Regions from separate parts of the Paenibacillus larvae subsp. larvae genome, predicted to be linked through region 1. Evidence: a T-box and tRNA genes for the amino acid it is inferred to sense, from the RefSeq annotation. Region 1 holds a T-box; the other holds one or more tRNA genes.
The links. A T-box is a leader RNA that pairs with one kind of tRNA and senses whether it is charged. The one in region 1 lies ahead of pheS (phenylalanine--tRNA ligase subunit alpha), so its partner is inferred to be a tRNA-Phe.
Positions count from the first base shown of each region.

Region 2: it encodes a tRNA-Phe, which carries the amino acid that the T-box ahead of pheS (phenylalanine--tRNA ligase subunit alpha) is inferred to sense. The anticodon was not compared.

Region 1 covers NZ_CP019687.1:3,859,081-3,869,379, forward strand. Annotated here, with positions in the region: partial or broken gene BXP28_RS20070 (IS3 family transposase) at 1-171, opposite strand, end outside; gene BXP28_RS20075 (helix-turn-helix domain-containing protein) at 284-580, opposite strand; gene BXP28_RS20080 (aldo/keto reductase) at 687-1,610, opposite strand; gene lepB (signal peptidase I) at 1,778-2,293, shown strand; tRNA gene BXP28_RS20090 (tRNA-Pro) at 2,396-2,472, shown strand; tRNA gene BXP28_RS20095 (tRNA-Gly) at 2,482-2,555, shown strand; gene BXP28_RS20100 (PTS sugar transporter subunit IIB) at 2,715-2,879, shown strand; T-box leader at 3,060-3,315, shown strand; gene pheS (phenylalanine--tRNA ligase subunit alpha) at 3,395-4,423, shown strand; gene pheT (phenylalanine--tRNA ligase subunit beta) at 4,447-6,897, shown strand; gene zapA (cell division protein ZapA) at 7,004-9,904, shown strand; gene BXP28_RS20120 (CvpA family protein) at 9,910-10,299, shown strand, end outside.
Region 2 covers NZ_CP019687.1:3,478,763-3,498,501, reverse strand. Annotated here, with positions in the region: gene hisIE (bifunctional phosphoribosyl-AMP cyclohydrolase/phosphoribosyl-ATP diphosphatase HisIE) at 1-479, opposite strand, end outside; partial or broken gene hisF (imidazole glycerol phosphate synthase subunit HisF) at 476-1,234, opposite strand; gene hisA (1-(5-phosphoribosyl)-5-[(5-phosphoribosylamino)methylideneamino]imidazole-4-carboxamide isomerase) at 1,321-2,055, opposite strand; gene hisH (imidazole glycerol phosphate synthase subunit HisH) at 2,184-2,789, opposite strand; gene hisB (imidazoleglycerol-phosphate dehydratase HisB) at 2,793-3,392, opposite strand; gene hisD (histidinol dehydrogenase) at 3,389-4,675, opposite strand; gene hisG (ATP phosphoribosyltransferase) at 4,698-5,333, opposite strand; gene BXP28_RS18115 (ATP phosphoribosyltransferase regulatory subunit) at 5,326-6,552, opposite strand; gene BXP28_RS18105 (acyltransferase) at 6,864-7,388, opposite strand; gene ppaX (pyrophosphatase PpaX) at 7,375-8,037, opposite strand; gene lgt (prolipoprotein diacylglyceryl transferase) at 8,034-9,041, opposite strand; gene hprK (HPr(Ser) kinase/phosphatase) at 9,080-10,015, opposite strand; gene BXP28_RS18085 (ABC transporter ATP-binding protein) at 10,142-11,263, opposite strand; gene BXP28_RS18080 (PucR family transcriptional regulator) at 11,362-12,351, opposite strand; gene BXP28_RS18075 (MraY family glycosyltransferase) at 12,550-13,203, opposite strand; gene BXP28_RS25270 (hypothetical protein) at 13,137-13,454, opposite strand; gene BXP28_RS18070 (hypothetical protein) at 13,643-14,035, shown strand; gene BXP28_RS18065 (gluconate 2-dehydrogenase subunit 3 family protein) at 14,041-14,637, shown strand; partial or broken gene BXP28_RS18060 (GMC family oxidoreductase) at 14,630-16,206, shown strand; gene BXP28_RS18055 (MTH1187 family thiamine-binding protein) at 16,294-16,611, shown strand; tRNA gene BXP28_RS18050 (tRNA-Lys) at 16,706-16,778, opposite strand; tRNA gene BXP28_RS18045 (tRNA-Tyr) at 16,789-16,874, opposite strand; tRNA gene BXP28_RS18040 (tRNA-Phe) at 16,884-16,959, opposite strand; tRNA gene BXP28_RS18035 (tRNA-Asp) at 16,999-17,075, opposite strand; tRNA gene BXP28_RS18030 (tRNA-Thr) at 17,091-17,166, opposite strand; tRNA gene BXP28_RS18025 (tRNA-Val) at 17,170-17,245, opposite strand; tRNA gene BXP28_RS18020 (tRNA-Met) at 17,265-17,341, opposite strand; tRNA gene BXP28_RS18015 (tRNA-Ser) at 17,353-17,444, opposite strand; rRNA gene BXP28_RS18010 (23S ribosomal RNA) at 17,534-19,739, opposite strand, start outside.

The DNA of each region.
Region 1 (10,299 bases):
ACAGCAATGCTTACGGCGAATGCGGGAACGCAATCCCATTTCTTGCATGAGACGCAGCACCTTCTTATGGTTGATCCACACTCCGTGGTCTTGCAGCAGAAATAGCTGGGTTTGCCGATATCCATATGTGCCGTCGTACTTCTTATATACAGCCTGGATTAAGTCTTTAAGTGGCTTGTCTCGATCTACTTGTTTTCGTTTCTTATAGGCATAGTAACCGCTTCTGGAAAGTCGGTTATATTATACCATTGTGACGCTTTCTCAATCGTCTCGTATTTTCTCTTCACATCACCTCCATCCAGATTTTCAAACACTTTTTTAGCATTTGGTTCTCCTGTTTCAGCTTTTGAACATACCGGTCCTGATCCACATATTCTTCGCGGCGGCCTCGTTGATCCATGAGTCCAAATTCACCAAGTTGCTTGTATTTTTTCATCCATACTTTAAGCCGATGTCTGTCCGATATACCTAGATGTTCCATGATCCTTCGATACGTCCAACCTTCCTCCAAATGCAGTCTAATGGCCTCTACTTTCATTTCATGTGGATAATGTTTAAACGTCTGACCCTTCTTCGCCATAAAAAATGCACCCCTTAGAATTCATCGGATTACCTGAGGGATTTTTCCAATGTCTATTCTAAGGGGTGCACTTCATATATAGGCGGGGATTTCTTATTTCCCGGGATTAGTCTTCTTTCCAGGCTTGGGGATGATTATCGCTCACATAACGGGCGGCCTGAGCGTTGGCTTCTGCCTGCTGAGGGCTCTTGCATCCCGGAATAACGCTGGTAACTGCGGGATGTTTGAGGCACCAGGCAAGGGACCAGGTAGCCATATTCATGTTTTCCGGCACTTCCCGCTTCCTGATTTCTTCCACTTCCTTTAATTGGCGGTCGATTTCCTCTTGTTCCTGACGTTTGCGGACATCCCCTTGCTGAAAGACGGTACCGGGTTTATACTTTCCGCTTAATAAACCGCTTGCGAGCGGAACACGGGCGAGTACGCCAAGGTTTTGATCCTGGCAAGACTGGAAGACGCCCTCTTCGGGTTTCCGGTTAAGCCGGTTATATACAACCTGAATGCTTTCCGATTTGTAGCGGGAGGAAGCATCGGTTTGTTTTAAATTATTATTTTTACTGATGGAGGTGCCCAGATGCCGGACTTTGCCCGCCTCCACCTGTTTGTCCAGCAGCGTCCATAAATCATCGTTGAAGAATTTGTTGTCAGGACCGGAGTGGAACTGGTACAAATCAATATAATCCGTCTGCAAGGCTTTTAAAGAAGCATCCAGCTGCTGCAGCATGTCTTCAGGGGACCAGCGTTCGTCTCTGGAAAGATGGGATTTAAAATGGTGCCCGAACTTAGTAGCAATGACCCAATCTTCACGTTTATGGCGTTTGATATAATCCCCGATCAGGGACTCAGATAAATGATCGCCATAGCATTCAGCCGTGTCAATCAGGTTAATTCCGAGTTCCGCCGCTTTATCCAGAATCGCATCTACTTCCGCTTGTGTGAAGTGTTTCCCCCATTCTCCCCCAAACTGCCAAGTTCCAAGGCCAATGACAGAAACTTTTATGCCGGTTTTTCCAAGTTTGCGGTATTTCATTGCTTCTCCTCCTTATCGGATTTGTTCTATATGTTCATTTAAAGGTAAAAGAACGGGAATGTCAAAAGAGCTAAGGAGGTGTGTATTTTACTTTTCATCTTGTTTTAAGGTTAGTTTTACCTGGATATGCTATATTTAGAAAAAAATTGGTTAGACGGAGGGGTAGTATGCTGACAAAAATGGCAAAAGACTGGCTGCCAAGCGTTGTCATTGCAGTTGTTATATCCTTACTTGTCAATGTATATGTGGCTCAGGCAGTTAAAGTGCCGACCGGTTCCATGATGCCTACCATCCAGGTCAACGACCGGCTGGTTGTAGAAAAAATGGTCGCCTTGACGCATTTTGATTACGGGGATATTGTTGTGTTTCATCCACCTATTGAAGAAATGGATGAGCGTTTCGTCAAAAGGCTGATTGGTCTTGGAGGAGATACCATTGAAGTGAAGGACGGAAAGCTTCTGCGAAATGGCGAAGTCATTGAAGAACCCTACATTAAAGAGCAAATGAAGTATTCGTTCGGACCTGTTCAGGTGCCGGAGGGACATTATCTTTTTCTTGGGGATAACCGGAATGAAAGTTACGATTCCCATATGTGGCCTACACCCTTTGTTCCAGAGAAAAATATAATCGGAAAAGTATTGTTCCGTTATTATCCGTTTTCCGATTTTGGAAAAGTGATATGAAAACCGAATTGGGAAAAAATTGGATGAAAAAAAATGTTGCATTTTTTTTTGTAACATGGTATATTAATTTTTGTCTTCAGCACCAAGTGCTTCGGAAGCGATCGGGACGTAGCTCAGCTTGGTAGAGCACCTGGTTTGGGACCAGGGGGTCGCATGTTCAAATCGTGTCGTCCCGACCATATAGATTTGCGGGTGTAGTTCAATGGTAGAACTCCAGCCTTCCAAGCTGGTAGCGTGGGTTCGATTCCCATCACCCGCTCCATTCATAAGAATCTGAAACCTTTACTAGCGTAAGGGTTTTTTTGATGTACTTCTAATCTTTTTTAATCATTTAGAAAAATTGTTACCGAAATTCATTTTCTAATTTTAACAAGTGTTCGCCCAAATAGATTAAAAGGAATCCTCACGATACTAAAGCTGTATGGATTATAACAAAGTAGGCATACAGGTCCTGGAACTTGTCGGCGGGAAAGAGAATATAAACAAACTAACACATTGCGCTATAAGATTAAGATTTGAGTTCCATGATGCCAAAAGTAGAAAAAGAAAAAATCGAAAAACTGCCGGGAGTTATCAGTGTTATTAATTAATTATCCGAATCCTATAATCCAGAGTTAGAGAGTTTTGAATCTTTCACGGCTGTCCAGCCGGAATGGAAAAACCTGATTAGGGTTATACTTCGACTAAATAGGTAAAAGTCCTTGCAACAAGAAGAGTCTTTGCATATAATAACTGTTAACCATAGCTTAGCCTTATAAAACCTTATATTCTTGCGTTGAAGGAGATAAGTACGCAGTGCTTCTTGCCAGGGAGGGAATACCGGAGATTGGGAGTGTTCCTGAAGAATCAGGCTGCGGAAATTCACTCTTGAGCAGTTTTTTTTGAACGGCAGTTGATTATTAGCCAAGTAGGGAAAACCGGCAGCGGACCGTTATTTCGTTAAAGTGAAGCACAGAGCGCGGCTGATGCATGCCGGTTCTTTTGCTTAACAAGGGTGGTACCACGGCTTTTTCGTCCCTTAGACGAAAAGGCTTTTTTTGTTTTTGAAAAGAACGGAACATAAGTGATTACAGGCAAGGCAGATTAAAAGGAGGGAAAACCATGAGAGAACGGTTAGAGGCGTTAAAGCAGGAAGCGTTGAAGAAACTGAACATGAAAGAAGCGGATTTACAAGAACTGAAGATCAAATACCTGGGGAAAAAAGGTCCGTTAACGGAAATTTTGAGAGGAATGGGAGCTTTGTCTCCAGAAGAGCGTCCCGTAATCGGAGATCTGGCCAATAAAGTACGGGCAGCTATAGAAAGTAAAATCTCAGAGAGACTTGCCGCAAAAGAGCAGATGGAAACGGAAGCCCGTCTGCGCCAGGAGACGATTGATGTCACATTGCCCGGAACCCCGTCCGCCCAAGGTGCAATTCATCCGCTGAATAAAGTTATTCAGGAGATTGAGGATATTTTCCTGGGCATGGGGTTCACTGTAATGGAAGGACCTGAGGTAGAGCAGGATTATTATAATTTCGAAGCATTGAATTTGCCTAAAAATCATCCGGCAAGGGATATGCAGGATTCATTTTATATCAACGAAGAAATATTGATGAGAACCCATACGTCACCGGTTCAGGTTCGGGCGATGGAGAAAAGAAAAGGAGAAGTGCCCGTCAAAATTATTTCTCCGGGCAAAGTGTATCGCCGGGATGATGATGATGCAACCCATTCTCATCAATTTACCCAAATTGAGGGATTGGTCATTGATAGAGGAATCCGTATGAGTGATTTGAAAGGGACGCTGCTCCAGTTTGTCCGCAAACTCTTTGGTCCGGATACAGAGATTCGTCTCCGCCCGAGTTTCTTCCCGTTCACGGAACCGAGTGCAGAAGTGGATGTATCTTGTATGATGTGCGGCGGATCGGGCTGCCGGACCTGTAAGCAAACCGGGTGGATTGAAATTCTGGGTTCAGGTATGGTTCATCCAAGGGTGCTTGAAATGGCCGGTTATGATCCGCAAATTTACAGCGGATTTGCTTTTGGAATGGGACCTGAACGGATAGCGATGCTGAAATACGGAGTGGAAGACATCCGCCATTTTTATACAAATGATCTGCGTTTCCTGAAGCAGTTCATGAAGTTGTAGGAGAAGAGGGAGGGACAAAGACAATGAAAGTTTCTTATAAATGGTTATCAGAATATCTGGACGTTACTGGTTATACAGCGGAAGAACTGGCCGAAAAATATACCCGCAGCGGAGTGGAAGTGGATATTGTGGAGAACCGCAACCTGGGAGTTTCCGGCGTTGTGGTGGGGTATGTAAAAACGAAGGAAAAGCATCCGGACGCGGACAAGCTGAATCTGTGCACGGTGGATGCCGGACAAGGTGAAGACCTGCAAATCGTGTGCGGCGCTAAAAATGTGGATGCAGGCGAGAAAGTTCCGGTTGCCTTGATAGGAGCACAGCTCCCCGGAGGGCTTAAGATCAAACGTGCCAAGCTGCGCGGGGTCGAGTCCCAGGGAATGATCTGTTCTGCAAGAGAGCTGGGTCTCAACGATAAGCTGCTCCCTAAAGAAATTCAGGAAGGAATTCTCGTTCTTCCGGAGAATCTGGAGGTTGGCCGTTCCATCCTGGACGTATTGGACCTCGACGACAAGGTACTGGAATTGGACTTGACGCCCAACCGTTCTGATTGTCTTAGCATGCTGGGAGCCGCTTATGAGATGGGAGCTATTCTGGGCAAGCCGGTGAAGGAGCCGGACGTTGAGGCAAGTCTTGCTTCCCGAAAAGGGATGACAAAGGCAGAGGAAACTATCTCAGTTGAAATAACAGCCAGGGAGCAATGCTCGCATTATGCAGCCAGGCTGATTGAGGGAGTAACCATCTCTGCCTCTCCGCTTTGGCTGAAAAACCGGCTGATGGCAGCGGGTATCCGGCCAATCAACAACATCGTGGATGTAACGAATTATGTCATGCTGGAATACGGTCAGCCATTACATGCGTTTGATGCGGACCAGCTTACGAATGGACATTTAGATGTAAGACTTGCCCGTGAAGGGGAAACAATTGTTAGCCTGGATGATGTGGAACGCAAGCTGCAGCCGGATATGCTGGTCATTACAGACGGGACCAAACCGGTAGCAATCGCTGGAGTTATGGGAGGAACCAATTCGGAAGTAACAGAAGGTACAGCGAGAATTCTGCTTGAATCTGCCAGATTTTCCGGAAGCTCTGTAAGAAAAACATCCAGACAGTTAGGGCTTCGATCGGAATCCAGCTTGCGTTTCGAGAAAGAAGTGAACCCCGAAGGAGTCATTCCTGCACTAAACCGTGCTGCTTCCCTGATCGCAGAATTAAGTGGAGGGAAAATCGCCGAAGGCATTGTGGAAACACGTGTATCAGAACCAGAGCCTGTGCATATTGAACTGAGCATAAATAAAGTGAATGCTTATCTGGGAACTGAATTGGTTAAAGAAGACATGAACCGGGTTCTGGACCGGCTGCATTTTACGTATGAGGAAAGCGGGGCAGACAGTGTGCTGGTTCATGTCCCCAGCCGCCGCAGGGATATTTCCCGGGATGTGGATCTGATTGAAGAAGTGGCACGTTTATATGGATATGATAGTATCCCGACTACTTTGATGAGTGGAGTGACAACACCAGGCTCCTTGACTGATGATCAGCGTATCCGCCGTGCAATCAGAAACGAGCTTACACAAACCGGGCTTCACGAAGTGATCACATATACCTTTACACATTTGCAGCAAATGAACACCCTTCCCGTTCTATTTCCCGATGCAAAACCGGTCTCATTGGCGATGCCTATGAGTGAAGAGCGCAGCATACTTCGTACCAGCCTGCTTCCGCAACTTCTGGAAGTGGCTGCCTACAACAGGAACCGGAATATCGAAGATGTATCCATTTTTGAGATAGGCAGCGCATTTGTCACCGGACAGGAAAAAGTGACAGATCAGCCGCAGGAAATCGTACTTTTGTCCATGCTTATGACAGGGAAACGTCATGGGGCTCATTGGAGGGAAAAGGCCGCTACCGTAGACTTCTATGATTTGAAGGGCGCTTTTGAGCGGGTCACCAATTATCTTGGCATCACAGGAATCGAGTATTGTGCTGAAGCCCCGGAAGGCTACCATCCGGGACGTACAGCCGGGGTTTACTTGCATACCGGAGACGGAAAACGTAAAATTGGGAGAATAGGACAACTTCATCCGGTATTGCAGAAGCAAAAAGATCTGGCAGACACCTACGTACTTGAGGTGGAGCTAACTCCTTTGATCGAGCAAGCCGGTTTCAAGATCGCTTACAAGCTCCTGCCTAAATATCCGGCAATTAGCCGTGACATTGCGGTGGTTGTGAGTACGGAAGTGCCTGTGGCTGACATGCAGCAGGTAATCCGGCAGACAGCCGGGGATCTTCTTGAGGAATTGACTGTGTTTGATGTATACACAGGCGTCCATGTAGGCGAAGGGAAAAAGAGCATAGCCTTCTCTTTGATTTACCGTCATCCGGAAAGAACCTTGCAAGACAACGAGGTAACAGAATTGCATGGACGTGTGGTCAACGCCCTGGAAGCGTCTTTCCATGCTGAATTAAGAAAATAACAATGCTGTAATTTAACTGGATGAGCAGCAGGAAATAAGGCTGGTTGTATCGAAGTTATGTCCGATATGACTGGCCTTTCAGCATATTTATGAAGGAGGTATGCCCGTGAGTGCGGAGGAAAAGACCCGAATAGTCGTTGATATATATGGAATCCCATACAAAATAGTAGCCAGCACCAGCCCGGCTTATATTAAAAAAATCGCCGCCATGGTCAATAACCAAATGGTGCAGATCTCTGAAAAAGATCCGCGGCTGGATACTCCGCGTATCGCGGTATTGGCGGCTGTTAATGCATTTGATGATGCTTTGACCATGCGGGACAAGCTGGAAAATCTGGAGCATGAATATAAAAATAAACTTCGCGAACAGGCAGGTTATGCCAAAACGCTGCAGGCAGAAATTGAAAAATTGGACAAGGAAAAACTGGATTTGTCCAAGCAGTTGGAACAGCAGGGGAAGCAGATAGGGGAAATTGCCCAGCGAGAAGAAAAGCTGAAAGAGGAGCTTAAACAAACAAAACAAAATCTGGAAGTGCTGCGCAAACAGCTTTCTGAAGTTCAGACTGCCAAAGAATTGGCCGGAAAAGAGAAAGAGAAAGCGTTGGAGCACGTGGAAAGCCTGAAAAAGGAACTTGCTGCCGGCAAAAACCAACATGAGGAGACTCTTCAGAGAGAGCAGAATCTGAAGGAGGAACTATCGAAGCTTAAAATAGAGGCAGCGGATCGTAAAAAAGCTTTAGAGGAAGAAAAACACCGTTCTAAGGAACTGAGTGGCCGAATTGAGCTTTTGGAAACAGATCTGGAACAATCCGATGCGGATAAAGAGACTATGCGTCTTAAACTAGAAGAGGAAATTGAACTAACAGCCAGCTTGAGGGAAGAAAACGGACAGCTTCAGCGTGAATTTAACCGGATACAGGAAGAAGCAGGAAAAGAAACTGCCAAATTGGCAGAGGCGGTTAAGAGAGAAGAAACAATGCGCAGTGAATTGGGCCAGACGAAAATAAGTCTGGAAAGTTCACGAAACAAATGGATACAGGCCAAACAGCAGCTGGAGGATCAGCGCAAGGAAACAGCGGATTTAAAGAAGGAAATAGAAAGCTTGAGGCAGTCCTTGTCTGCTGAACAGAAGCAAACGCAACAGCTTCAGCAAAGAAAAGAACAGCTGCGTGAGCAATTGGCAACGGCAGAGTCATCGGTGGAAAAAACAAAGGAGGAGCTGGCGTCCAAGGAACGGCGGGCTGCAGAGATGGGACAGCGGGAGACGAAGCTGCGTGAGCAGTTGGCTAAAGCAGAAGCGAATGCGCAGGAGATGGAGCAGAAGCTGCGTGAAGAGCTGCGCAAAGCGCAGGAAGCTGAGAAGAGAGCCGTCAAACAGTTGGAAGCCTCGCAAAGGGAAACAGTAGAAGCAAAGCGGGAACTGGCATCGCAGAAGGAGCGAGCTGCAGAGATGGCGCAGCGGGAGACAAAGCTGCGTGAACAGCTGGCTCAAGCGGAAACGGACGCAAAGGAAATGGAGCAGAAGCTGCGTGAAGAGCTGTTTAAGGCAGAGGAAGCCGTGGCCGAGATAAACAAACAGTTGGAGGCTTCGCAGAGGGAAGCGGCAGAAGCCAAGCGTGAGCTGGCGTCTAAGGAGCAGCGTGCTGCCGAGCTTGAACAGGAAGGGCTCGAGCTGCTTGAGAAACTGGAAGCGGCCGAAGAATTGCTCCGTAATGTTGAACAGCAATCGGGTGAAATTCAAACAGCTGCTGAACAAGAAGTGGCTCGCGTTCGTACTCAACTGGCCCAAGTTCAGCGTGAATCGGAACGGACAAACAATGAACTCCTGTCACAGCAGCAATATAACGCCGAATTGAAACAACGGATAGTGGAGCTTGAAGAACAAGGGGCTCAGGCCAGGGAGCGCATAAAGCAAGTCCTGGAGGAAGGACAGGTAGAACTCGGTAGTGTCCGGTCTGCTCTTCAAAGAACCAGAGACCAAATTAAAGCAGTTGAGCGTGAAGCTGCGTCTGTCCGCCAAGAACTGAAAGCCGAACAGCAGCGTGCTGCTGAGCTTGAACAGGAAGGCCTTGAACTGCTTGAGAAACTGGAAGCGGCCGAGAAGTCAGTCAGCCGGACAGAAGAGAATGCACGCTTGAAAGTGGAAGAAGCGCAGCAGGAAGCGATGCGGGTCAGGGGGCAGCTATCGGAGGCGTTGCGCGACAAGGAAGGGATTCAACAAGCTCTCGCAGAGGAGCAGCAGCGCTACGCTGACCTGGAACAGCAGGAAAAGGAAATCCGTAAAGAGCTATCAGGCCTTCAGGAACATGCAGATAATCTGGCACAAGAACTGGATGTGCATCAACAACTGATTGAGGAACAGGCTCAGACGGAATTGAAGCTTTGCCGGGAACTGAAAGGAGTCCGTCAATCTAATAATGAGCTCAAGGAACAGATGAATGTCAAACAAGGCCAATTAGATAAAGCATTTAAAGAAACCAAAAAATTGCAGGTTGACTTGGAATCCGCTAAAAACAACGAGGGAACTTATAGGGAAGAATTAGCTAACCTTAAGCAGGAGCTTGACAAGCAGGCGGTTCTGGAAAAAGAACTCCGTGACGGGCTGGCCGCAGTAAAAGATGAAAGAGATCGCCTGCAGCAGGAGATCAGAATGCTTCATCAAATGGCGGAACAGCAGGTGATTCAGGAGCAGGAAGTCAGACAGGAACTTCAGCAGGTTTGGGAAGAACGGGAAGCGATGAAGAGGGTGATGGAACAGCTTCAGAAAGAGGCTGCAGCCGGTTCTGAAACGCAAGAAAATCATCATCTTCTGGTAGAAGAGCTGACTTGCGAGAAACAAGAACTGCTCGAAGAAATCGAACGAAAGAAACGGGAAGAACAGCGCGTCGTACAGGAGCTGAATCAGGTCCAGTCGGATTATAGTAAGCTGCAGGATGAATATACAAAACTGCAGACGGAATATAACGAGTGGATCCAGCTTATTATGGAAGAGGAGCCTAACAACTAAGTCCTATGAATATGCTTGATTTAATTTTACTGCTTATTGTGGCAGGATGTGTTATCCTGGGTTACGTACGTGGACTGATCAATCAGCTTTTGTCTATTGCCGGCTTATTTGCCGCTTTCCTTATTGCCTATTTATACCACAGGGACCTGGCACCTTATTTGTTAGAAAAACTGCCATTATCCTCATTCGAAAATTACAACAATTATGAATTTCTGATCAAAGGTCTTCATTTGGACATATATGCAGCTAATGTACTTGCATTTGCCCTGTTGTTTTTCGGGGTCAAAATAGTACTTTCCATTGTTAAAAGAATTCTTAACGGAATAGCTTATCTGCCCGGCCTGAATTTTCTAAACCGGACTTTGGGGGCAGCATTTGGATTGCTGGAAGGAGTT
Region 2 (19,739 bases), 380 kb from region 1:
CTGAAAGCAATAACGGACTCCAAATCAGAAAGGATGGTAAACCTGGCGTCCCCTTCCCGGCCAAAAGATGTAAGCAGACCGTTTTCTTTGGCAGCTGAAGAGGGACAACCACTCACCAAATGGGAAGAAGCCTGCTGACCATGCGTTCCTGCAGATTGAAAACAGCTGTAACGGCCGGTATGACAGGCGGATCCCGCCGGAACAACCTTTACCAGCAAGGTGTCCTGGTCACAGTCATACGCAATATCTGTAACTTTCTGGATATTCCCGGATGTTGCCCCTTTGTGCCACAATTTTTTTTTGGAACGGCTCCAGAACCAGGTCTCTCCCGATTCAATCGTTTTATGCAGGGATCCCTCATTCATGTACCCCAGCATCAACACTTCCTTACTGGCAGCATCCTGTATAATCGCAGGAACAAGCCCCTGTTCATTAAATCGTATAAGTTCGGTCCACTGCTGCTTATTCGCTTCTGTCATCGGATCACAACCCCTTTTTCCCGTAATGCTTGTTTCACATCCGGAATCGATAACTCTTTATAATGAAAAATAGTGGCGGCAAGTCCGGCATCCGCCAGGCCTTCCGCAAACACTTCCGCGAAATGCTCAGCCTTACCTGCTCCACCAGATGCTATAACCGGAATGGAAACCGCTTCTGAAACCGCTCTGGTCAGGGAAATATCAAAGCCGTCTTTGGTCCCGTCCGCATCCATGCTGGTAAGTAAAATTTCACCCGCTCCGAGCCTTTCTGCCTGCTGTACCCATTCCAGTGCTTTAATGCCGGATGACTGGCGCCCGCCATGGGTGTAAACCTCCCATTCCTTCCAAGCCGGATTGAACTTGGCATCCACTGCGACTACAATACACTGGGCCCCGAACTTGCGGGAACCGTCGGCAATAAGCTGAGGATTGCGTACTGCCGCCGTATTTATACCGATTTTATCCGCTCCGGCTCTCAGTAATTTTCTCATATCCTCAACCTGGGAAATGCCTCCGCCCACGGTAAAGGGGATGGTAACCTCTCCCGCCGTCCGCTTCACTACCTCAATCATGGTAGCCCGCCCCTATACAGAAGCGGATATGTCCAGAAAGACCAGTTCATCGGCTCCTTCACGGTCATAGAGAGCAGCCAGTTCAACCGGATCACCCGCATCCCTCAAATTCACGAAGTTGACCCCTTTGACGACACGCCCGTCTTTCACATCCAGGCAAGGAATAATACGCTTGGCTAACATGTTCTTCTCTCCTCTGTCCAATTCCCGAAGTGGTTGAAAAAGGCTAAAAGGGAAACTTGCTGTACAGGTCTCTAAGGTTCTTTTTATTATCCGGTCTGATTAAGTGCCCGCTTCAGATCTATGGCTCCGGTATACAAGGCTTTTCCAACAATAGCCCCACTCACACCCGCAGGTGATTCAGCAGCAAGCTGCTCCAAGTCCTCCGTTTTGCTAACTCCTCCGGATGCAATGACCTTAGCGCCCGAGTTCCTGGCCAACTTCACGATCGCATCCACATTCGGCCCTTCCATCATACCGTCCCGGGAAATGTCAGTGAAGATAAAGGTAGCAGCCCCCTGCCGGGCCAGTTCTGAAGCAAGGTCCTCCACCTTTACGGAGGATGTCTCCAGCCACCCTCTTGTAGCCACGTAGCCTTCCCTTGCATCAAGACCGATCACAATCCGCTCCCGGTACCGTTCAAGCATCTGTTTCACAAATTCCCGGTCCTCAATGGCTGCCGTTCCTATAATCACCCGCTTCACACCCAAGGAAAGAAGCCGGTTTACATCCTCTTCCGTTCGGAGACCTCCTCCAACCTGAACAGGGATACTGACTGAAGAGGCAATTTCACCAATTATCACATCGTTGACGGGGTGACCGGCTTTGGCTCCATCCAAATCCACCAGATGAATCCACCTAGCTCCCTGCACTTCCCAACTGCGGGCTGCATCCACCGGGCTATCGTGATAAACGGTCTCCTTATCATAGTCTCCTTGAACCAGTCTGACACATTTCCCTCCCCTGATATCAATTGCCGGATAAATTGTAAAGGTTGCTGCCATTATCAATCCCCTGCCCTTCCCTGAATCCAATAATCGCTCATAATTCCTTAAAACCCGTTTGTTCCAGTTCCTTATTAATTCTATATTCCATAAACTTTCAGCCCTTTCAACAATTAAGGGTAGAAATTTTATTTATTGCACAAGCCTAAAAAGTTTTTCAGCAGCTGCATACCGACAGCACCGCTTTTTTCAGGATGAAATTGCATGCCGTATAGCCCCTTCCTTCCTACAATAGCTGCCACTTCATGTCCATAATCACTGGAGGCAAGCAAATCCCGGGAATCTTCTACGATAACGTGATAAGAGTGTACGAAATAAACAAACCCTTCTTTCATCCCTTCAAAAAGAGGATCTTTCTGCCTAAAAGAAAGCCGGTTCCATCCCATATGAGGGACTTTAAGCGGTCCTTGAAAACGGGCCGCCTGTCCCCGAAGGAAACCAAGGCCTTGGTGGCGTCCATGCTCTTCACTGCTTTCAAACAAAAGCTGCATGCCAAGGCAGATTCCCAGCAGGGGAAGATCAGATGCTGCAGCCCGGGCTAACGCCGAATCCATCCCTTTCATTTTTAGCTGCTCCATAGCATCCCCAAAAGCGCCTACCCCCGGCAAGATTATGCCTTGCGTTTCCTGCAGCCTGTCCGGGCCTTCAACTACCTCAGCCTGATATCCCAATCGTTCGACCGCCTTCGCTACGCTGTGCAGATTGCCCATCCCATAGTCCACAATTGCAATCATGGCCTAAAGAACTCCTTTCGTCGAAGGAACACCCTTCACCCGGGGATCGATTTGTGTTGCTTCATCCAGTACCCGGCCCAACGCTTTAAAAATAGCTTCTACCATGTGATGGGTATTTCTGCCGTAATGCAGGATTACATGTAGGGTAATGCGGGCTTCCAAAGCGAATTTCCATAGAAATTCATGTACCAGTTCGGTAGTAAAGCTGCCGACCTGGGCCGCAGGGAACTCTGCCCGGAATTCCAAGTGGGGCCTGTTGCTGATATCTACCGCTACTTGTGCAAGGGCTTCGTCCATCGGGATAAAGATATTCGCATACCGTTTGATTCCTTTCTTGTCTCCAAGCGCCTCGCGAAAAGCCTGGCCCAAGCAGATTCCGATATCTTCCACCGTATGATGGTCGTCAATATCCACGTCTCCCCTGGCCTTGACTTCCAGGTCAAACTGGCCGTGTTTAGTAAATAAGTCCAGCATATGGTTAAAGAAAGGCACATCCGTCTGCAAATCCGCCTTTCCCATACCTTCTATGGAAAAAGATAGGGATATATCCGTTTCATTCGTCGTTCGGGTAAGACTGGATGCACGTGTCTGGTTCTCTGTCATTTATAATCGCCTTCCTTCTCTAATCGGACTTCTATAGCTCTAGCATGGCCTTCCAAGCCTTCATTGCGGGCAAGTGTCGTAATATGATGCCCGTTCTCAAGGAGTGCTTCTTTACTGTAATAAAGCAGACTGGATTTTTTGACAAAATCATCCACGCTTAGCGGCGAGGAAAACCGGGCGGTTCCGTTCGTGGGAAGCACATGATTAGGCCCGGCGAAGTAATCGCCCACCGGTTCGGAACTGTAGGCTCCGAGAAAAATTGCCCCGGCGTTTTCAATGCGTGGGAGACAGGCGAAGGGATCCTCTACCAGCAGCTCCGCATGTTCGGGTGCAATCTCGTTCAGTACCCGGATGCCCTCCTCGAGATCCCCGACGAGGAGTACGGCTCCTTTAGCCGAAGTCGAAGCCTGGGCAATGGCTTTGCGCGGCAGCCGCTCCAGTTGCCGCTGTACTTCCTCGCGGACCGCCTCCGCGAGGGCTCTGCTCGGCGTGATGAGAATCGCCGGGGAGAGCGCGTCATGCTCCGCCTGCGCCAGCAGATCGGCGGAGCAATAGACCGGGTCGGCCGTTTCGTCGGCCAGGACCACAACATCTGTCGGTCCAGCCAACATATCTATGTCAACCGTGCCAAACACGTAGCGTTTGGCAAGGGCGACATAGATGTTGCCGGGACCGACGATTTTGTCTACGGCACGGATGGTTTCCGTGCCGTAAGCGAGGGCGGCGACAGCTTGAGCCCCGCCCGTGCGGTACACTTCCCGCACCCCGGCCTCCGCCGCAGCTACAAGGATGTGCGGGTTGATCGTACCTGACCCCGCCGTCCCCAGCGGGGTGACCATTGCAACTTCCGGCACACCTGCCACCTGAGCCGGAATAGCGTTCATCAATACGGAAGAGGGATAAGCGGCGGTTCCTCCCGGCACGTAAAGGCCAACCCTTCGAAGAGGACGGATAACCTGGCCCATGATACTTCCGCTCGGCTGTAAATCCATCCATGTGGATCGTTTTTGTTTCTCGTGAAACGTCCGGATATTAGCTGCAGCTTGCCGGATAGCTGACAAAGAGGATTCGTCCACCTGTTTATAGGCAGCTTCTATCTCTTCCGGGCTGACCCGAAGGTCGTGAACTTCCACCTTGTCAAACTCAAGGGCAAATTTCCTTAACGCTTCGTCTCCATGATTCCTTACCTCCCGGATAATACGCTGGACAGCAAGGTTTTGTTCTTCCGTTCCGTAGTCCACTTCTCTTTGCAAAGTAAATTCACTTGCCTGAAGAATTCTCATATCCTTCTCCCCTTCCGAACGGCTAACATTGGTTCTCTTTTGGTATAACTTGCTCCAGGGCCCGACAAATTTCTTCAATCCTCTTATTTTTCAACCGATAACTGACGCGGTTGGCAATAAAACGGCTTGTTATGGGGAACATTTCCTCATGTTCAACTAATCCGTTCTCCAGTATTGTCCGGCCTGTTTCCACCATATCGACAATCCGGTCAGCCAGGCCGATCAGAGGAGCCAGTTCAATCGATCCGTTCAGCTTGATCACTTCCACCTGCTGGCCCTGTTCCCGGAAAAATTGTGAGGCGATATTCGGATACTTGGTGGCTACTCGTGGATTCATAACTGGAGTCCAATCCGGAAGAGCAATTACCGACATTCGGCATCGTGCAATTCCCAGATCAAGCAATTCATATACATCCCGGTTCTCCTCCAGCAGCACGTCTTTGCCCACAATACCAACATCTGCGGTCCCGTATTCGACATATGTAGGAACATCGACAGGTTTTGCCATGATGAAGGACATGCCTGCCTGGGGAATATCCAGAATCAGCTTGCGGGATTCATCTTCATCAGGTACAGGAAGACCTGCCTCATTGAATAGCCTGGCGGCCTGTCTATATATCCGTCCTTTAGGCATTGCCACTTTGATCCATTCACACACGTTCTTCCCTCCCTGTTTCCTTGTCTCCAATCCATGTTAATATTTCATTGTATCCGGTTCTTTGATAAGAAGGTCCGTTTATCTTTAACCCCGATTTTTCCAGTTCACTTTCTTCGTCGATTATCAGTCTGGTTTCTACAATTATATGTTCTTCCATTCTCCGTTTTTGCACATATTGAAGTGCCTTCTTCCGGTTTTCCCGGGTATACAAAACTAACACACGTTTCGGCTGTGAAGGCTCCTCTACAAAATCAAGAATACGACTTGTCTTCAAAGAAAATCCGGTGGAAGGAGCCTGGCGGCCGAATTGCCCCATCAGATGATCATAACGCCCTCCGCTGCACACAGGAAAACCTAAATCAGCGGCATATCCCTCGAACGTCATTCCTGTATAATAGGAGAAATCCATAACCATCGTTAAGTCAATCACCACATGAGGAGTCACTTCATAAGCTTCAAGTACATCCCAGATCTCTTCCAGTTCATCAACAGCTTCCCTCGCAGCAGAACTCCCGGCCGTCTTCCGGGCTTTTTGCAGAATCTCCCTGTCTCCTCTTAGGGTAAGAACTGCTTCCAGTCTGGTGATAGTTTCCTCACTTAATCCGAAGCTGTGGATTTGTTCCCGGTATCTGACATAATTGCGGTCCAATAGACATTGTTTCAGTTCTTCCTGCCCTGCCTTTTGGTCTCCAAGCGTTTCCTCGAAAAGACAGTTCAAGTACCCTACATGGCCAAGCGCTATAGTGAACGAGGAAATTCCGACAGATTCCAGGGATGAAGCCGCCAAGCTAATAATCTCCGCATCCGCATCGGGAGAAGCATCTCCGACCAGTTCTACGCCTGTCTGAAAAAACTCGGCGTCCCTGGCCCCTTTTTCTTCATAGGCTCTAAAAATGGGCGTATGATAAGATAGCCGCAAAGGAAGGGGCTCATCCTTCAGCAAAGAGGATACTACCCTGGCAATAGGTGCCGTCATGTCCGAACGAAGGACCACTGTTGTTCCGTTGCGATCCAGCAATTTAAACAGCTTCCGGTCCTCCGTTGCGCTTGCAGCCCCAACAGTATCATAAAATTCAAGCGTTGGAGTGAGGATTTGGTTGTACCCCCATCGAGACATGCATGCGGTCACCTGCTGCTCCAGATGCCGTAGTTTCGCCGCCGCATCTGGCAGATAATCCTTAACCCCAATGAGTTTTTCAAACATTTTAGGTTTTGCCATATCGTCACCCCACCGTTTGCTCGTTTTCGCTTTAGTCCACTACCATACTACCAAAGTAAAGATATTCGTAGTGTAACATGATCAGTTAGGTGCGTCAACGAAATTCATTAACTCCTTTCATCCCCATTAAACCAAGTTACGGCTACGAAAACCGAATAAACTAACAGTAAGGGGTTTTGGGTAAGCGAATCCTCCAATGATCCCTTTCATACAGCATACAGACTGCACCAGTACCGTCCCTTCTTTTCTTCCAATATACGTAAAACCCGGTGCCAGAATTGGTACCGGGTTCTTTCCATAATAAAAAATATTCATTTTTTAAGTACAGTCCCGGGATTGAGCCCCTCTCGATCCTCTTCTGAACAAGTAATGATAAGGGGATTTCCTCTAGCATAGGCATGAGCCGGAACATCTTTATGGACTACGGCTCCGGCCGCAATGACCGCATGATCTCCAATTGTTACACCCGGAAGGATCAGACAGCCCGCTCCGATCATGACGTGTGATCCGATCCTAACATCCCCGAACCTGTACTCCTTGATCAAATATTCATGGGCTAAAATTGTCGTATTATACCCAATAATCGTATTGCTCCCTACATGAACCTTTTCCGGAAAAAAAACATCTACCATGACCATGAGCCCGAAAGCTGTCTCTTTTCCCACTTCCATACCAAGTAACCTTCGGTAGATCCAGTTCTTAAGAGGGAGGCTTGGACAATACCGGGCCGCTTGAATACAGATAAAATTCTTCATGGCTTTCCAGCGGCTGACGGTCCGGTAAATTTGCCATAGGGAATTAGGTCCTTCTACAGGAAACCTATCAGTCTTCCTCACCCTGATCCTCCTTTATTCCAACCAGTCCATAAAGATCACGCATATCCTGGATGAGATGATCCGGGTGATATTGCCTCAAATATGCTTCCCCCTTCAATGACCATCCCACTGCAACAGAAGCTACACCGGCATTGCGGGCTGCTTCAATATCATAATGACTGTCCCCCACCATTATCGTTTCTTCAGGTACAGATCCAAACCTGCTTATCGCCAGATGAATTCCTTCCGGATCCGGTTTAGGGTTTCTCACATCATCAATGGTAACTATCACATCCAGATACGGTGATAGCCCGGACAGTTCGAGGCCAAGTTCTGTTGTTCTGCGTATCTTGCTAGTTACCACACCCAGTTTAACCCCTCTGCTATGAATACGTGCCAGAACTTCTTTTACATGAGGAAACGCCCTGACATAACGGTCATGCTGGTCATAATTGAACGTACGGTACAAAGTAATCAAGTCAGTTACCTCATCCCGGCCGCTAAAAAATTGGAGCTGCTCCGTAAGGGGGCGGCCCATCTGGAGAATGATCGCTTCCCTGTCCAATGGAGTTGGTGTCTGTCCTTGAAGTGCGTGGATAAAAGACTGGATAATCAGTTCATTCGTATCCAGAATCGTTCCATCCAGGTCAAATAGCAGCGTATTGATCATTGAGGCGGCTCCTTTTGTTCCGTACTTGCAGGGGGGACTTCCGCAGCAGCCGGATTCTCTTGCAGACTCTTGGCATTTTTAATCTCCACCGGGCCCAGGACGGTTCCATCCGTAAGCACTATGGGGTCTAAATAACGGACTTTGGCCGTTCCCCGTACTCTTCTTACAATGATGAAGATGGCGGCGGCAATTATAATCAAAACTCCTACCAGCTGAGAAATTCGGATATTGTCCCCGTATGTCATGGCACCGGGCTCAAATCGAAGCGTCATAGGTGACCACAAAGCATCCATCAATTGGGCCAGCCACGCAGGTCCGGAGAAAGACAAACTATCCGTGCGAAGCCCTTCTACAAAAAAACGTCCGATTGAGTACCAGATAAAATAACTCATGAACAGTTCTCCCGCCCGCAGGAAAGGCCGTCTTCTAAGCCACAGCAGAATCAGGATACCCATAACATTCCATAAAGATTCATATAAAAAAGTTGGGTGATAGTAAACGCCGTTAATATTCATTTGGTTCACGATAAAATCCGGCAGGTGCAGAGTGTTCCGCAAAAATGATTCGGTAACCGGACCCCCGTGCGCCTCCTGATTCACAAAGTTACCCCATCTGCCGATAATCTGACCCGCTAATAAACTGGGGGCACAGATATCTGCAATCCGCCAAAAAGAGTACTTTTTCTTCCTCACATAGATTAGCGCTCCGATAATCGCTCCAATTAGCGCTCCATAGATGGCAATACCGCCATTCCAAATTGCAAAAATCTGGCCTAAATTATCTTTATAATCTTCCCACTTCATTGCCACAAAATAAATTCGGGCTCCGATAAGGGCAGTTGGTACTCCAATTAGAAGCAGATCCATGAAAAAGTCCGGAGGGATACGGAATTTTTTTCCTTCCCTTATAGCAAGCAATAATCCTATCAGCGCACCAGTACCTAGAATAATGCCATACCATCGAACTGTTAAAGGACCCAACGTAATAGCTATCGGGTCAATCATATAAATAAACCCCTCCTTGTCTTATATATCCCCGTGACTTAATCGTCCAAATCTTCGGCAATGGTCTCAGTTAGCCGGTTTGTAAATTGAAGAGCCGCATTATAGCCCATCCGTTTCAACCTGTAGTTCATTGCAGCCACCTCAATAATAACCGCAAGGTTTCGGCCGGGACGGACAGGAATTGTTACCAATGGCAGGTCGGTGTCTATGATCCGGGTGGTTTCCTCATCCAGACCAAGACGGTCATACTGTTTGTCCTGCTGCCAGGTTTCGAGCTTGACCACTACCGAAATCTTCTTTTCATTGCGGACAGCACCGGCACCGAACAAAGTCATAACATTAATGATGCCCACTCCGCGGATTTCCAGGAGGTGCCGGATCAATTCAGGTGCATTCCCGGACAAGACATAATCTGCGGTCTGACGGATTTCCACGGCATCGTCGGCCACAAGACGGTGTCCCCTTTTAACAAGTTCCAGGGCTGTCTCGCTTTTTCCAATTCCGCTTCCTCCCGTAATCAGCATACCTACTCCATAAACATCCACTAAAACCCCATGAATGGTTGTGGAAGGCGCCAGTTTGTTCTCCAGATAGTTGGTCAGGCGGCTGGCAAGAATGGTTGTGGCTACTTTGCTCCGCAGTACCGGAAGATGATGCTTCGCCGCTTCCTCTATAATTTCATCGGGTATATCCAGTCCTCTTGTTATAATAATGCATGGAGTTTCGGGAGAGGTACACAGCTGCCTGGCTCTCCTTTGACGGATTGGTCCTGTGAGGGTTTCATAAAAGGACATTTCCGTCTTTCCCAATAACTGGACCCTTTCTTGTGGATGATAATTGAAATATCCGGCCATCTCCAGACCCGGACGATACAAATCAGCAACGGTGATGGTACGTTTCAACCCTTCTTCTCCGCTGATGACTTCTAATTTGAATGTCCGTACCAAATCAGCCACTTTCACTTTTTTCGCCATATGCTGTTATCCCCTTTACTTTGCCAATACTCCCATCGTAATGGAATTAGGCTTTGAAATCAATAAACCGTTGATTCATATACACAAAAAGCCAGTCACAAGGACTGGCTTTGAATGACGAAGGGATTACTTCAACAGAATGGACTCTGTTGTCTCTTTATCAAAGAAATGAACTTTGTTCATGTCTAAAGCAAGTTTAACGGTAGAGCCTTCCTTCAAACCGGAACGGCCATCTACACGGGCAATTACAGAACTTGTTCCAATGCCGTTAATGTACAGGTTCATCTCATGGCCCAGGTTCTCTGCCACTTCTATGTTGGCACTCACGATGGAATTGGGGGAAGCTTCAAGGAATACAGGCTCTTCGTGAAGATCCTCCGGACGAATACCCAGAACGACTTCTTTATTTGTATACCCTTTTTCACGAAGCAATTTGGCCTTGCCTTCAGGAATTACAATGTTGACTCCCGGAGCTTTGAACAGGAGTTCGTCATTTTCTTCGGAGATAGCCCCGTCTACAAAGTTCATAGATGGAGAACCAATAAATCCGGCTACAAACATGTTCACCGGGAAGTTATAAATTTCTTTCGGAGAAGCCGCTTGCTGAATAACACCTTTATCCATAACAACAATACGGTCACCCATAGTCATGGCCTCAGTCTGGTCATGCGTAACGTAAATACAGGTGGTTTCCAGACGTTTTACAAGTTTACTGATAACTGCACGCATCTGTACCCGCAATTTAGCGTCCAAATTGGATAATGGTTCGTCCATCAGGAACACTTGAGGTTCACGGACAATCGCCCGGCCCAAGGCAACACGCTGACGCTGACCTCCGGAGAGCGCTTTAGGCTTACGGTCAAGCAGATGCTCAATTTCCAGAAGTTTAGCCGCTTCGCGGACTCGGGTATCAATATCAGCTTTCTTGAATTTACGAAGTTTCAAACCAAATGCCATGTTTTGGTACACGTTCATGTGAGGATATAGCGCGTAGGATTGGAAAACCATTGCGATGTCACGGTCTTTGGGAGCCACATCATTGACCAGGCGGTCTCCGATATAAAGCTCACCTTCGGTAATTTCCTCCAGACCTGCAACCATGCGAAGTGTAGTGGATTTCCCGCAGCCGGAAGCCCCAACTAGGACCAGAAACTCTTTGTCTTTTATTTCAAGATGGAAATCTTTAACCGTAGCTTCATCGTTACCGGGATATTTTTTAACAATGTGATTTAAACGAACGCCTGCCATGTTTCTCATTCCCCCATCATGGTTTGGATTCAAAATCTGATTATTTCCATCTTACAGGACTTCTCCACTTGTGACTATGCACAATCCCTACAAAAAAATTACTTTCTGTTTGTTACTTTGTACAATAACAGAGCTATCTTAACAAGAACCGCGTGGTGAAAATTCCTAACGTCAAGGCTTGTTTCCTGTTTGAACTTGTCCAGCCTGTAAAGAAGGGTATTTCGGTGGATATACAGCTTCTTCGCCGTTTCACTCACATTGCAGTCCAGCCCGAAAAACTGTTCCAATGTAGTTTGTGTTTCTGTATCCAATACGTGGTCAATGCCTCCCAGCACCTGTTCCAAAAAAAACGCCTTCTCTTCCGCGGGAATTTTATGCAGCAAACCTTCAAGCCTTAATTTCCACGGCATATGAATATAACTGGAAACGTGATTAGTCCTGCCCACCATAATGGTCTCCCTCAAACTAAGCATGGTTTTAAGTAGAGACTTTACCGGCTTGATCGGATAATGGATAGCAAGATGGCTTTCTCCTACCCATTCATTTGCCAGCATTTCATGGAGTCCCAGTACAAGGGCATCCAAGGTTTGCTCTATGTTCTCCTCTTCCCCTTCTTCTCTCTCTGCGGCATTAGTCAACAGGGATTCGGGGGCCAGAATAAACCACTCTTTATCTAAAAGGGGGATCAGACAAATGTCCGCATCAAAAAAGGACTCCAGCAGTTTTTTTAAATCTTCGTACGTAACCTTATAGGATGAAGAATAGTCCCCATACAATAACAAAGGGATTTTGGAGGAATAAAATGAAACCTGGGATGCCAAGGCATCGGGAAGATCTGTATCCGTTACACCCTGTTCCGCCTTCTTAAGCATCCATTCGGAAATTTCCTCCGCTTTGCGTTGTTCCTTTGAGACGGCCGGTTTCTGCTTTTTATCCTGCAAATCCAAAGTTTCAACCAGCATTTCAATAAGTCTTCTTTCAGAAGGGCTTACCTGCTTTTTGTTCATTCGCAAACAAAGGACCTGGTCTTTGGATTGGTTCAATTCCACCAGAAGACAGTCCCCGCTTTCCAAACTTCTTCTCCGCATTTTTTCCCCTACATGCTCCCCTGAAAAGCCTATCCAATCCTTTTTAGGCGTTCAAACTATTTGAACCTCTGATCCTAAAACCGCTTCCAATTGTTCCTTGATCCCTTCTGCGTCCATTTCTGATCTCCCTGCCATGAAATTTGTAAACTTCTCTTTTTCTTTATATTAGCATAGGAGGACGGAGCGCATCAGCACTGTTTATTGAAAAGCAAGCAAGAGCACTATGGAAACCAAAGAAAATACGGCACTAACCAAATATAGAAATGAAACGCTTTGGGTTTGCGTTAATCCCCACGCCATCAGACAGTGGTGGGTATGCAATTTATCCGCTTTATGCAGCCCTTTCTTTTGGATAAACCTGCGGGCAAAAACAATGACGGTATCCAATATGGGAACACCCAATGCTAGAACAGGAACGAAAATAGAAATGACCGTTGCACTCTTAAATGCCCCGTCAATTGAGATAACGGCCAGTGTATAACCAAGATAGATGGCTCCTGCATCCCCCATAAAAATGCGGGCAGGGTGAAAGTTAAAAAAGAGAAAAGCCAAGCAGGCTCCGGCAAGGGAACCCGCTAAAACGGCAGGCTCTGTCTGCTGCATTAGAAAAGCCGTTATTAGTAAAGTAAGCGAGGAAATGGTCACAATCGCTGAAGCGAGTCCGTCCAAACCGTCTATAAAGTTAACCATATTGGTGATGCCAAATACCCAGGCCATTGTAGATAACCAGGAAATCCAGGCTGGAAAAAGGACCATGCCCGTCCCCATTTCAAGCTTGGACACCCCTATAATTTCAATACCAAAAAAACGGGGATGGCCGAGACAATAAGATATATGATAAGCCGCGGCCAAACAGGAAAGTCTTTTCCTTTTGTTTTGAACCAGTCGTCAAAAAGTCCCATAAGCATTAAGACGGTTCCTCCTGTTCCTACTGTAAGAACAAGAGCTGAGCCCCGAGTAAAAAGAATCATGGCTGTTAAACTTGCTATGTAAAGAGCAATTCCGCCCAAAACAAAACCGATCCGGAAAGCAATGGCTCTTAGACCAGGAACAAGAATCAAGACAAAGAGGAAACTGACAAGGACAGGCAGCAAATAAAACAAGAGCGATTTTCTCCTTTCTTCCGGTTATAAATCACCTGCTGAATTTCAATATTAGGTTTCCCTTTCCGTACATCCGCTCATTCCCCGGAAAAGGATGCCAAATTTTATTGTGTTTTCTTTCCAGACGGTTTCATGATTATCCCTACCTTATTTTGGAAACAAATAATATAGAGGAAGGAGGAAATGAGATGGTTTGGGTCGGATGGCCGTTAGCACGAATTGTGATTTTATTTGTCGCATTTGCATATATTTTCATTGGCATACAAGTAACCATGAGTCACTATAGACAGAATTTCCACCAAAAGATCATGCTCGTACCCGTTCTGTCCTCCCCCTTTTATGTGCTATTTGCTGCAGCTTATGCCTTATTTAATCTGCAATGGTACGGATGGATTTTTGCCTTTCTGATGTGGATTGCCGCTATTTCAGGGTTAATCGGTTTTTACTATCATTTTAAAGGTGTCGGAGTTCGTGTCGGCGGATATGCCGGCCGCAATTTCCTGATAGGTCCTCCTGTCATAATGCCGCTTATGTATTCAGCCATGGGGGTATTGGGGCTGCTTGCATATTACTGGAGGTGAATCAGATGGCAGAATCAAGCCATTACCCTAATTATGATGTCATGAGGGAACAGAATGCCTGGGACGAACATACCCGGAAAATTGTATCGGACCGGCTTTTTCATACTCACGGATACCATTTTTTATCCGAAACGGAAGCTGAACAGTTAAGGGCATGGTGTTCATTACTTATGGATGACCCCCGTACAGATGTGATCCAGTATGTTCTCAGTCATATCGATAGTACACTTGCCCAGAATAAAGGAGAGGGCCAAAGGCCAGCCGGCACGCTGGAGCAGCGGGACCTGATCCGCAAAGGTCTGATTTCTGTTGAGGTAGCCTGTCAAAGCTTATATGGACAGTCCTTTTACCAGCTTTCTCAGGACAAGCAGCGATCTTTCATGGAACAAGTAGTTGAGCAAAGGATCCCTCTATCCGGTGAGCTGGCCGGGATAAATCAGAAAGCTTTTTTTCAAAAGTTACTTTTACTGACTATAGAATCTTATTACTCTCATCCGAAAATCTGGTCCGAAATCGGATACGGGGGACCCGCTTATCCACGGGGATATGTACGGGCAGACCGGGAGCATCTGGATCCATGGGAGGCACAGACGGATGATTAAACGTAGATTTGAAAATGAAACTGTGGATGTAGTCATCGTCGGTGCAGGGGCTGCCGGAGGCGTTTTGGCTAAAGAACTCAGTGAGGCCGGAATGAGTGTAGTTGTCCTTGACGCAGGCCCAATCCGGGATCCCCAGCACGATTTTGCCAGTGATGAACTGTCCATGAAACAGTTGGGTTGGCAGGATACCCGGATCGTGGACGGCCGGCATCCACTTGAAATGGGTCATAATAATTCCGGGTTTGGAGTGGGCGGGGGAACCCTTCATTTCACAGGTGTTTTTCTGCGTTTTCACGAATCAGATTTTAAAACCAAGTCTATTGATGGGGTTGGTCAGGACTGGCCCATTCATTATAAAGATTTAGAACCTTATTATACAAAAATTGAAAAGGAGATTGCTGTCTCCGGCCCCCGTTATTTCCCATGGGGGAATTTTAACGGACCTTATCCGTACCCCGAAAGAGATCCGTTAAGCCCTAATGCTTACCTGTTCCAAAAAGGATGCGAACAATTAGGGATACCATCGGTAACTGCCCCTCTAGCGATATTATCAGCTCCATTCGAAGGACGTCCCCCTTGCATTAATAGAGGATTTTGCAATCAGGGATGTATGCCTAATTCAAAATTCAGCACACTGATCGTGCACATTCCCAAAGCACTAAAGGCTGGCGCAGAGGTACTTTCAGAATGTATGGCGACTCAAATCATTCTTGGACCTGACGGAAGGGCCTCAGGCGTTCTCTTTCATCATAAAGGAAAGGAGTACAGGCAAAAAGCAAACCTGGTTATTCTTTGTGCATATGTTGTTGAAACGCCGAGACTTCTTTTGAACTCTTTCACCCCTTCTCATCCGGACGGGTTGGCCAATAGCAGCGGCTGGGTAGGAAGAGGGATTATGACTCACAGCAGCTATGATGTTTATGCCAAATTTGAGGACGAAGTCCGTGTTTATAAAGGAACACCCGTCTTAGCCACTACTCAGCATTTTTATGAATCCGATAAAGAAAGAGGCTTTATGCGAGGGTATACTCTCCATGCTCACGGTGCCCGTCCCCTTTCTTTCGCTAAAGGAATCGTAAAATCTGGTACACCGGTTCCTTTATGGGGACCCAAACTTAGAGAAAGTATGCTGGATTACAACTACTACGGGCGTTCCACAATGGTCGGCGAAGTCCTTCCGCATGAAAATAACCGCATTGCTTTGGCCAGGGACAAAGATCAGTACGGGATGCCGAGGGCTAAAGTAACTTTCAGCTATGGGGGAATGATCTTAGACTGATTGAGCATGCTGTTACCCAAATGAAAAATATCTGGGAAGCAGTCGGAGGGAAAACTGAATTTGTCGTCCCTGACAGCGCCCATTTGATGGGAGGATGCAGAATGGGGGCTAATTCTTCGGATTCCGTTGTGAATTCATTTGGTCAAACACATGATATTCCCAACCTGTACATTTGCGATGCCAGTATATTTGTTACCTCAGGAGGAGGAAATCCAACCAATACGGTCATGGCCTTAGCTTCCAGAACAGCAGAGCATTTGATTGACAAAGCCGTAAGGCACGAGCTCTAACCTGTTCCTTCCCCTAAAACTGGCTCCTTGGACCCAGGTATTCTACAATGGAACAGTAGGTTAAATTTAAAGAAGGGGAGAAATACAATGGCAATTGTAGAATTTACAATCGTTCCGATTGGAACCGGGTCTACCAGTTTGAGCTGCTACGTAGCAGATTTGTACAAGGTTCTTGAACAGAAAACAGATATCAAGTTCCAAATGAATTCGATGAGTACTACCATTGAGGGACCTCTGCACCGTCTCTTAGAGATAGTCGAGGAATTGCACGAGATTCCTTTCCAGGCAGGGGCAAAGCGGGTGTCTACTTCCATTAAGATTGACGATCGCCGGGATAAGGAAGGTTCTTCAGAACAAAAACTACAGTCTGTTAAAAATCAATTGGCTAAATCCTCAATATTATAAAAACTGCTCATAAAGAGCAGTTTTTATATTTATCCAGATATCATTTTATTATTAAAACAATGTTAGATTCGGGTCTCTATTGCTTAATGAAAAGTGAGCCATGAAGGACTCGAACCTTCGACACCCTGATTAAAAGTCAGGTGCTCTACCAACTGAGCTAATGGCTCTTATAAAAAATGGTGGAGGCTGATGGATTCGAACCACCGAACTCGTAAGAGAACAGATTTACAGTCTGCTGCGTTTGGCCACTTCGCTAAGCCTCCACAATGCAATGGTGGCTCGGGACGGAATCGAACCGCCGACACGAGGATTTTCAGTCCTCTGCTCTACCGACTGAGCTACCGAGCCATATTATTAAGTTGTTCGGGTCTATCTCTTAGAAATAAATGGCGGAGCTGACGGGATTCGAACCCGCGGTCTCCTGCGTGACAGGCAGGCATGTTAGGCCTCTACACCACAGCTCCTGATAAAAGTTCATGTGGTGCCGGCGAGAGGACTTGAACCCCCAACCTACTGATTACAAGTCAGTTGCTCTACCAATTGAGCTACACCGGCAAATGGTGGACGCTGACGGGATCGAACCACCGACCCTCTGCTTGTAAGGCAGATGCTCTCCCAGCTGAGCTAAGCGTCCTTATATCTTGAATAAATTATGGTAGCGGCGGAGGGGCTTGAACCCCCGACCTCACGGGTATGAACCGTACGCTCTAGCCAGCTGAGCTACGCCGCCTTAAGACGAACTGGCGGAGAGAGAGGGATTCGAACCCTCGCACCGCTTACGCAGTCTAACCCCTTAGCAGAGGGTCCCCTTATAGCCACTTGGGTATCTCTCCGTATAACCAGTGATACATAATAGGAACAGGTTTTTTTGCACCCTGAAAACTAGCAGCGAAGCAAAGTGTACTTAGAACAGTTGTTTCTTTAGGATAAGCCCTCGACCGATTAGTATTGGTCAGCTCCACGCATTACTGCGCTTCCACCCCCAACCTATCTACCTCGTCGTCTTCAAGGGGTCTTACTACTTGGGAAATCTCATCTTGAGGCGGGCTTCACGCTTAGATGCTTTCAGCGCTTATCCCTTCCGTACATAGCTACCCAGCTGTGCTCCTGGCGGAACAACTGGTACACCAGCGGTACGTCCATCCCGATCCTCTCGTACTAAGGACAGCTCCTCTCAAATTTCCTGCGCCCACGACAGATAGGGACCGAACTGTCTCACGACGTTCTGAACCCAGCTCGCGTACCGCTTTAATGGGCGAACAGCCCAACCCTTGGGACCTACTTCAGCCCCAGGATGCGATGAGCCGACATCGAGGTGCCAAACCTCCCCGTCGATGTGGACTCTTGGGGGAGATAAGCCTGTTATCCCCAGGGTAGCTTTTATCCGTTGAGCGATGGCCCTTCCATGCGGTACCACCGGATCACTAAGCCCGACTTTCGTCCCTGCTCGACTTGTAGGTCTCGCAGTCAAGCTCCCTTCTGCCTTTGCACTCTTCGAATGATTTCCAACCATTCTGAGGGAACCTTGGGACGCCTCCGTTACTCTTTAGGAGGCGACCGCCCCAGTCAAACTGCCCACCTGACACTGTCCCCGAACCGGTTCACGGTCCCGGGTTAGAACTCCGATACGATCAGAGTGGTATCCCAACGCTGCCTCCACCGAAGCTGGCGCTCCGGCTTCTTAGGCTCCCACCTATCCTGTACAGATCGTACCAAAGTCCAATATCAAGCTGCAGTAAAGCTCCATGGGGTCTTTCCGTCTTGTCGCGGGTAACCTGCATCTTCACAGGTATTAAAATTTCACCGGATCTCTCGTTGAGACAGCGCCCAAGTCGTTACGCCATTCGTGCGGGTCAGAATTTACCTGACAAGGAATTTCGCTACCTTAGGACCGTTATAGTTACGGCCGCCGTTTACTGGGGCTTCGGTTCATAGCTTCGGGCCTTAAGCCCTAACCACTCCCCTTAACCTTCCAGCACCGGGCAGGCGTCAGCCCATATACTTCGCCTTGCGGCTTCGCATAGACCTGTGTTTTTGCTAAACAGTCGCTTGGGCCTATTCACTGCGGCCCCCTCGAGCTATTCACTCTACCGGGGCACCCCTTCTCCCTAAGTTACGGGGTCATTTTGCCGAGTTCCTTAACGAGAGTTCTTCCGCGCGCCTTAGAATTCTCTTCTCGCCTACCTGTGTCGGTTTGCGGTACGGGCACCTGCACCTGGCTAGAGGCTTTTCTTGACAGTGTGAGATCAAGACCTTCGCTACTGCTATTTTCACTCCCCGTCACAGCCCGACTTTCATCGTGTGCGGATTTGCCTGCACACCAGCCTCACTGCTTGGACAAGCACTTCCATCAGCTTGCGTCCCTACCCTACTGTGTCACCCCATCGCTCATAGCGGTGTTTGGTGGTACAGGAATTTCTGCCTGTTGTCCTTCGACTACGCCTTTCGGCCTCGCCTTAGGTCCCGACTTACCCTGAGCGGACGAACCTTCCTCAGGAACCCTTAGGCTTTCGGCGGATCAGATTCTCACTGATCTTTTCGTTACTCATACCGGCATTCTCACTTCCAAGCGCTCCAGCTGTCCTCACGGTCAACCTTCTATGCTGCTTGGAACGCTCCCCTACTGCCCTTAATTAGGACCCATAGCTTCGGTGGTGTATTTAGCCCCGTTACATTTTCGGCGCAGAGTCACTCGACCAGTGAGCTATTACGCACTCTTTAAATGGTGGCTGCTTCTAAGCCAACATCCTGGTTGTCTGTGCAACTCCACATCCTTTCCCACTTAACACACACTTGGGGACCTTAGCTGATGATCTGGGCTGTTTCCCTCTTGACAATGGATCTTAGCACTCACTGTCTGACTCCCGGGCACCGAGTGGATGGCATTCAGAGTTTGACTAGACTTGGTAACCCTTGGCGGGCCCCGCACCCAATCAGTGCTTTACCTCCATCACTCTAACCCGAGGCTAGCCCTAAAGCTATTTCGAGGAGAACCAGCTATCTCCGAGTTCGATTGGAATTTCTCCGCTACCCCCACCTCATCCCCGAATTTTTCAACATTCGTGGGTTCGGGCCTCCAGTGAGTGTTACCTCACCTTCACCCTGGACAGGGGTAGATCACACGGTTT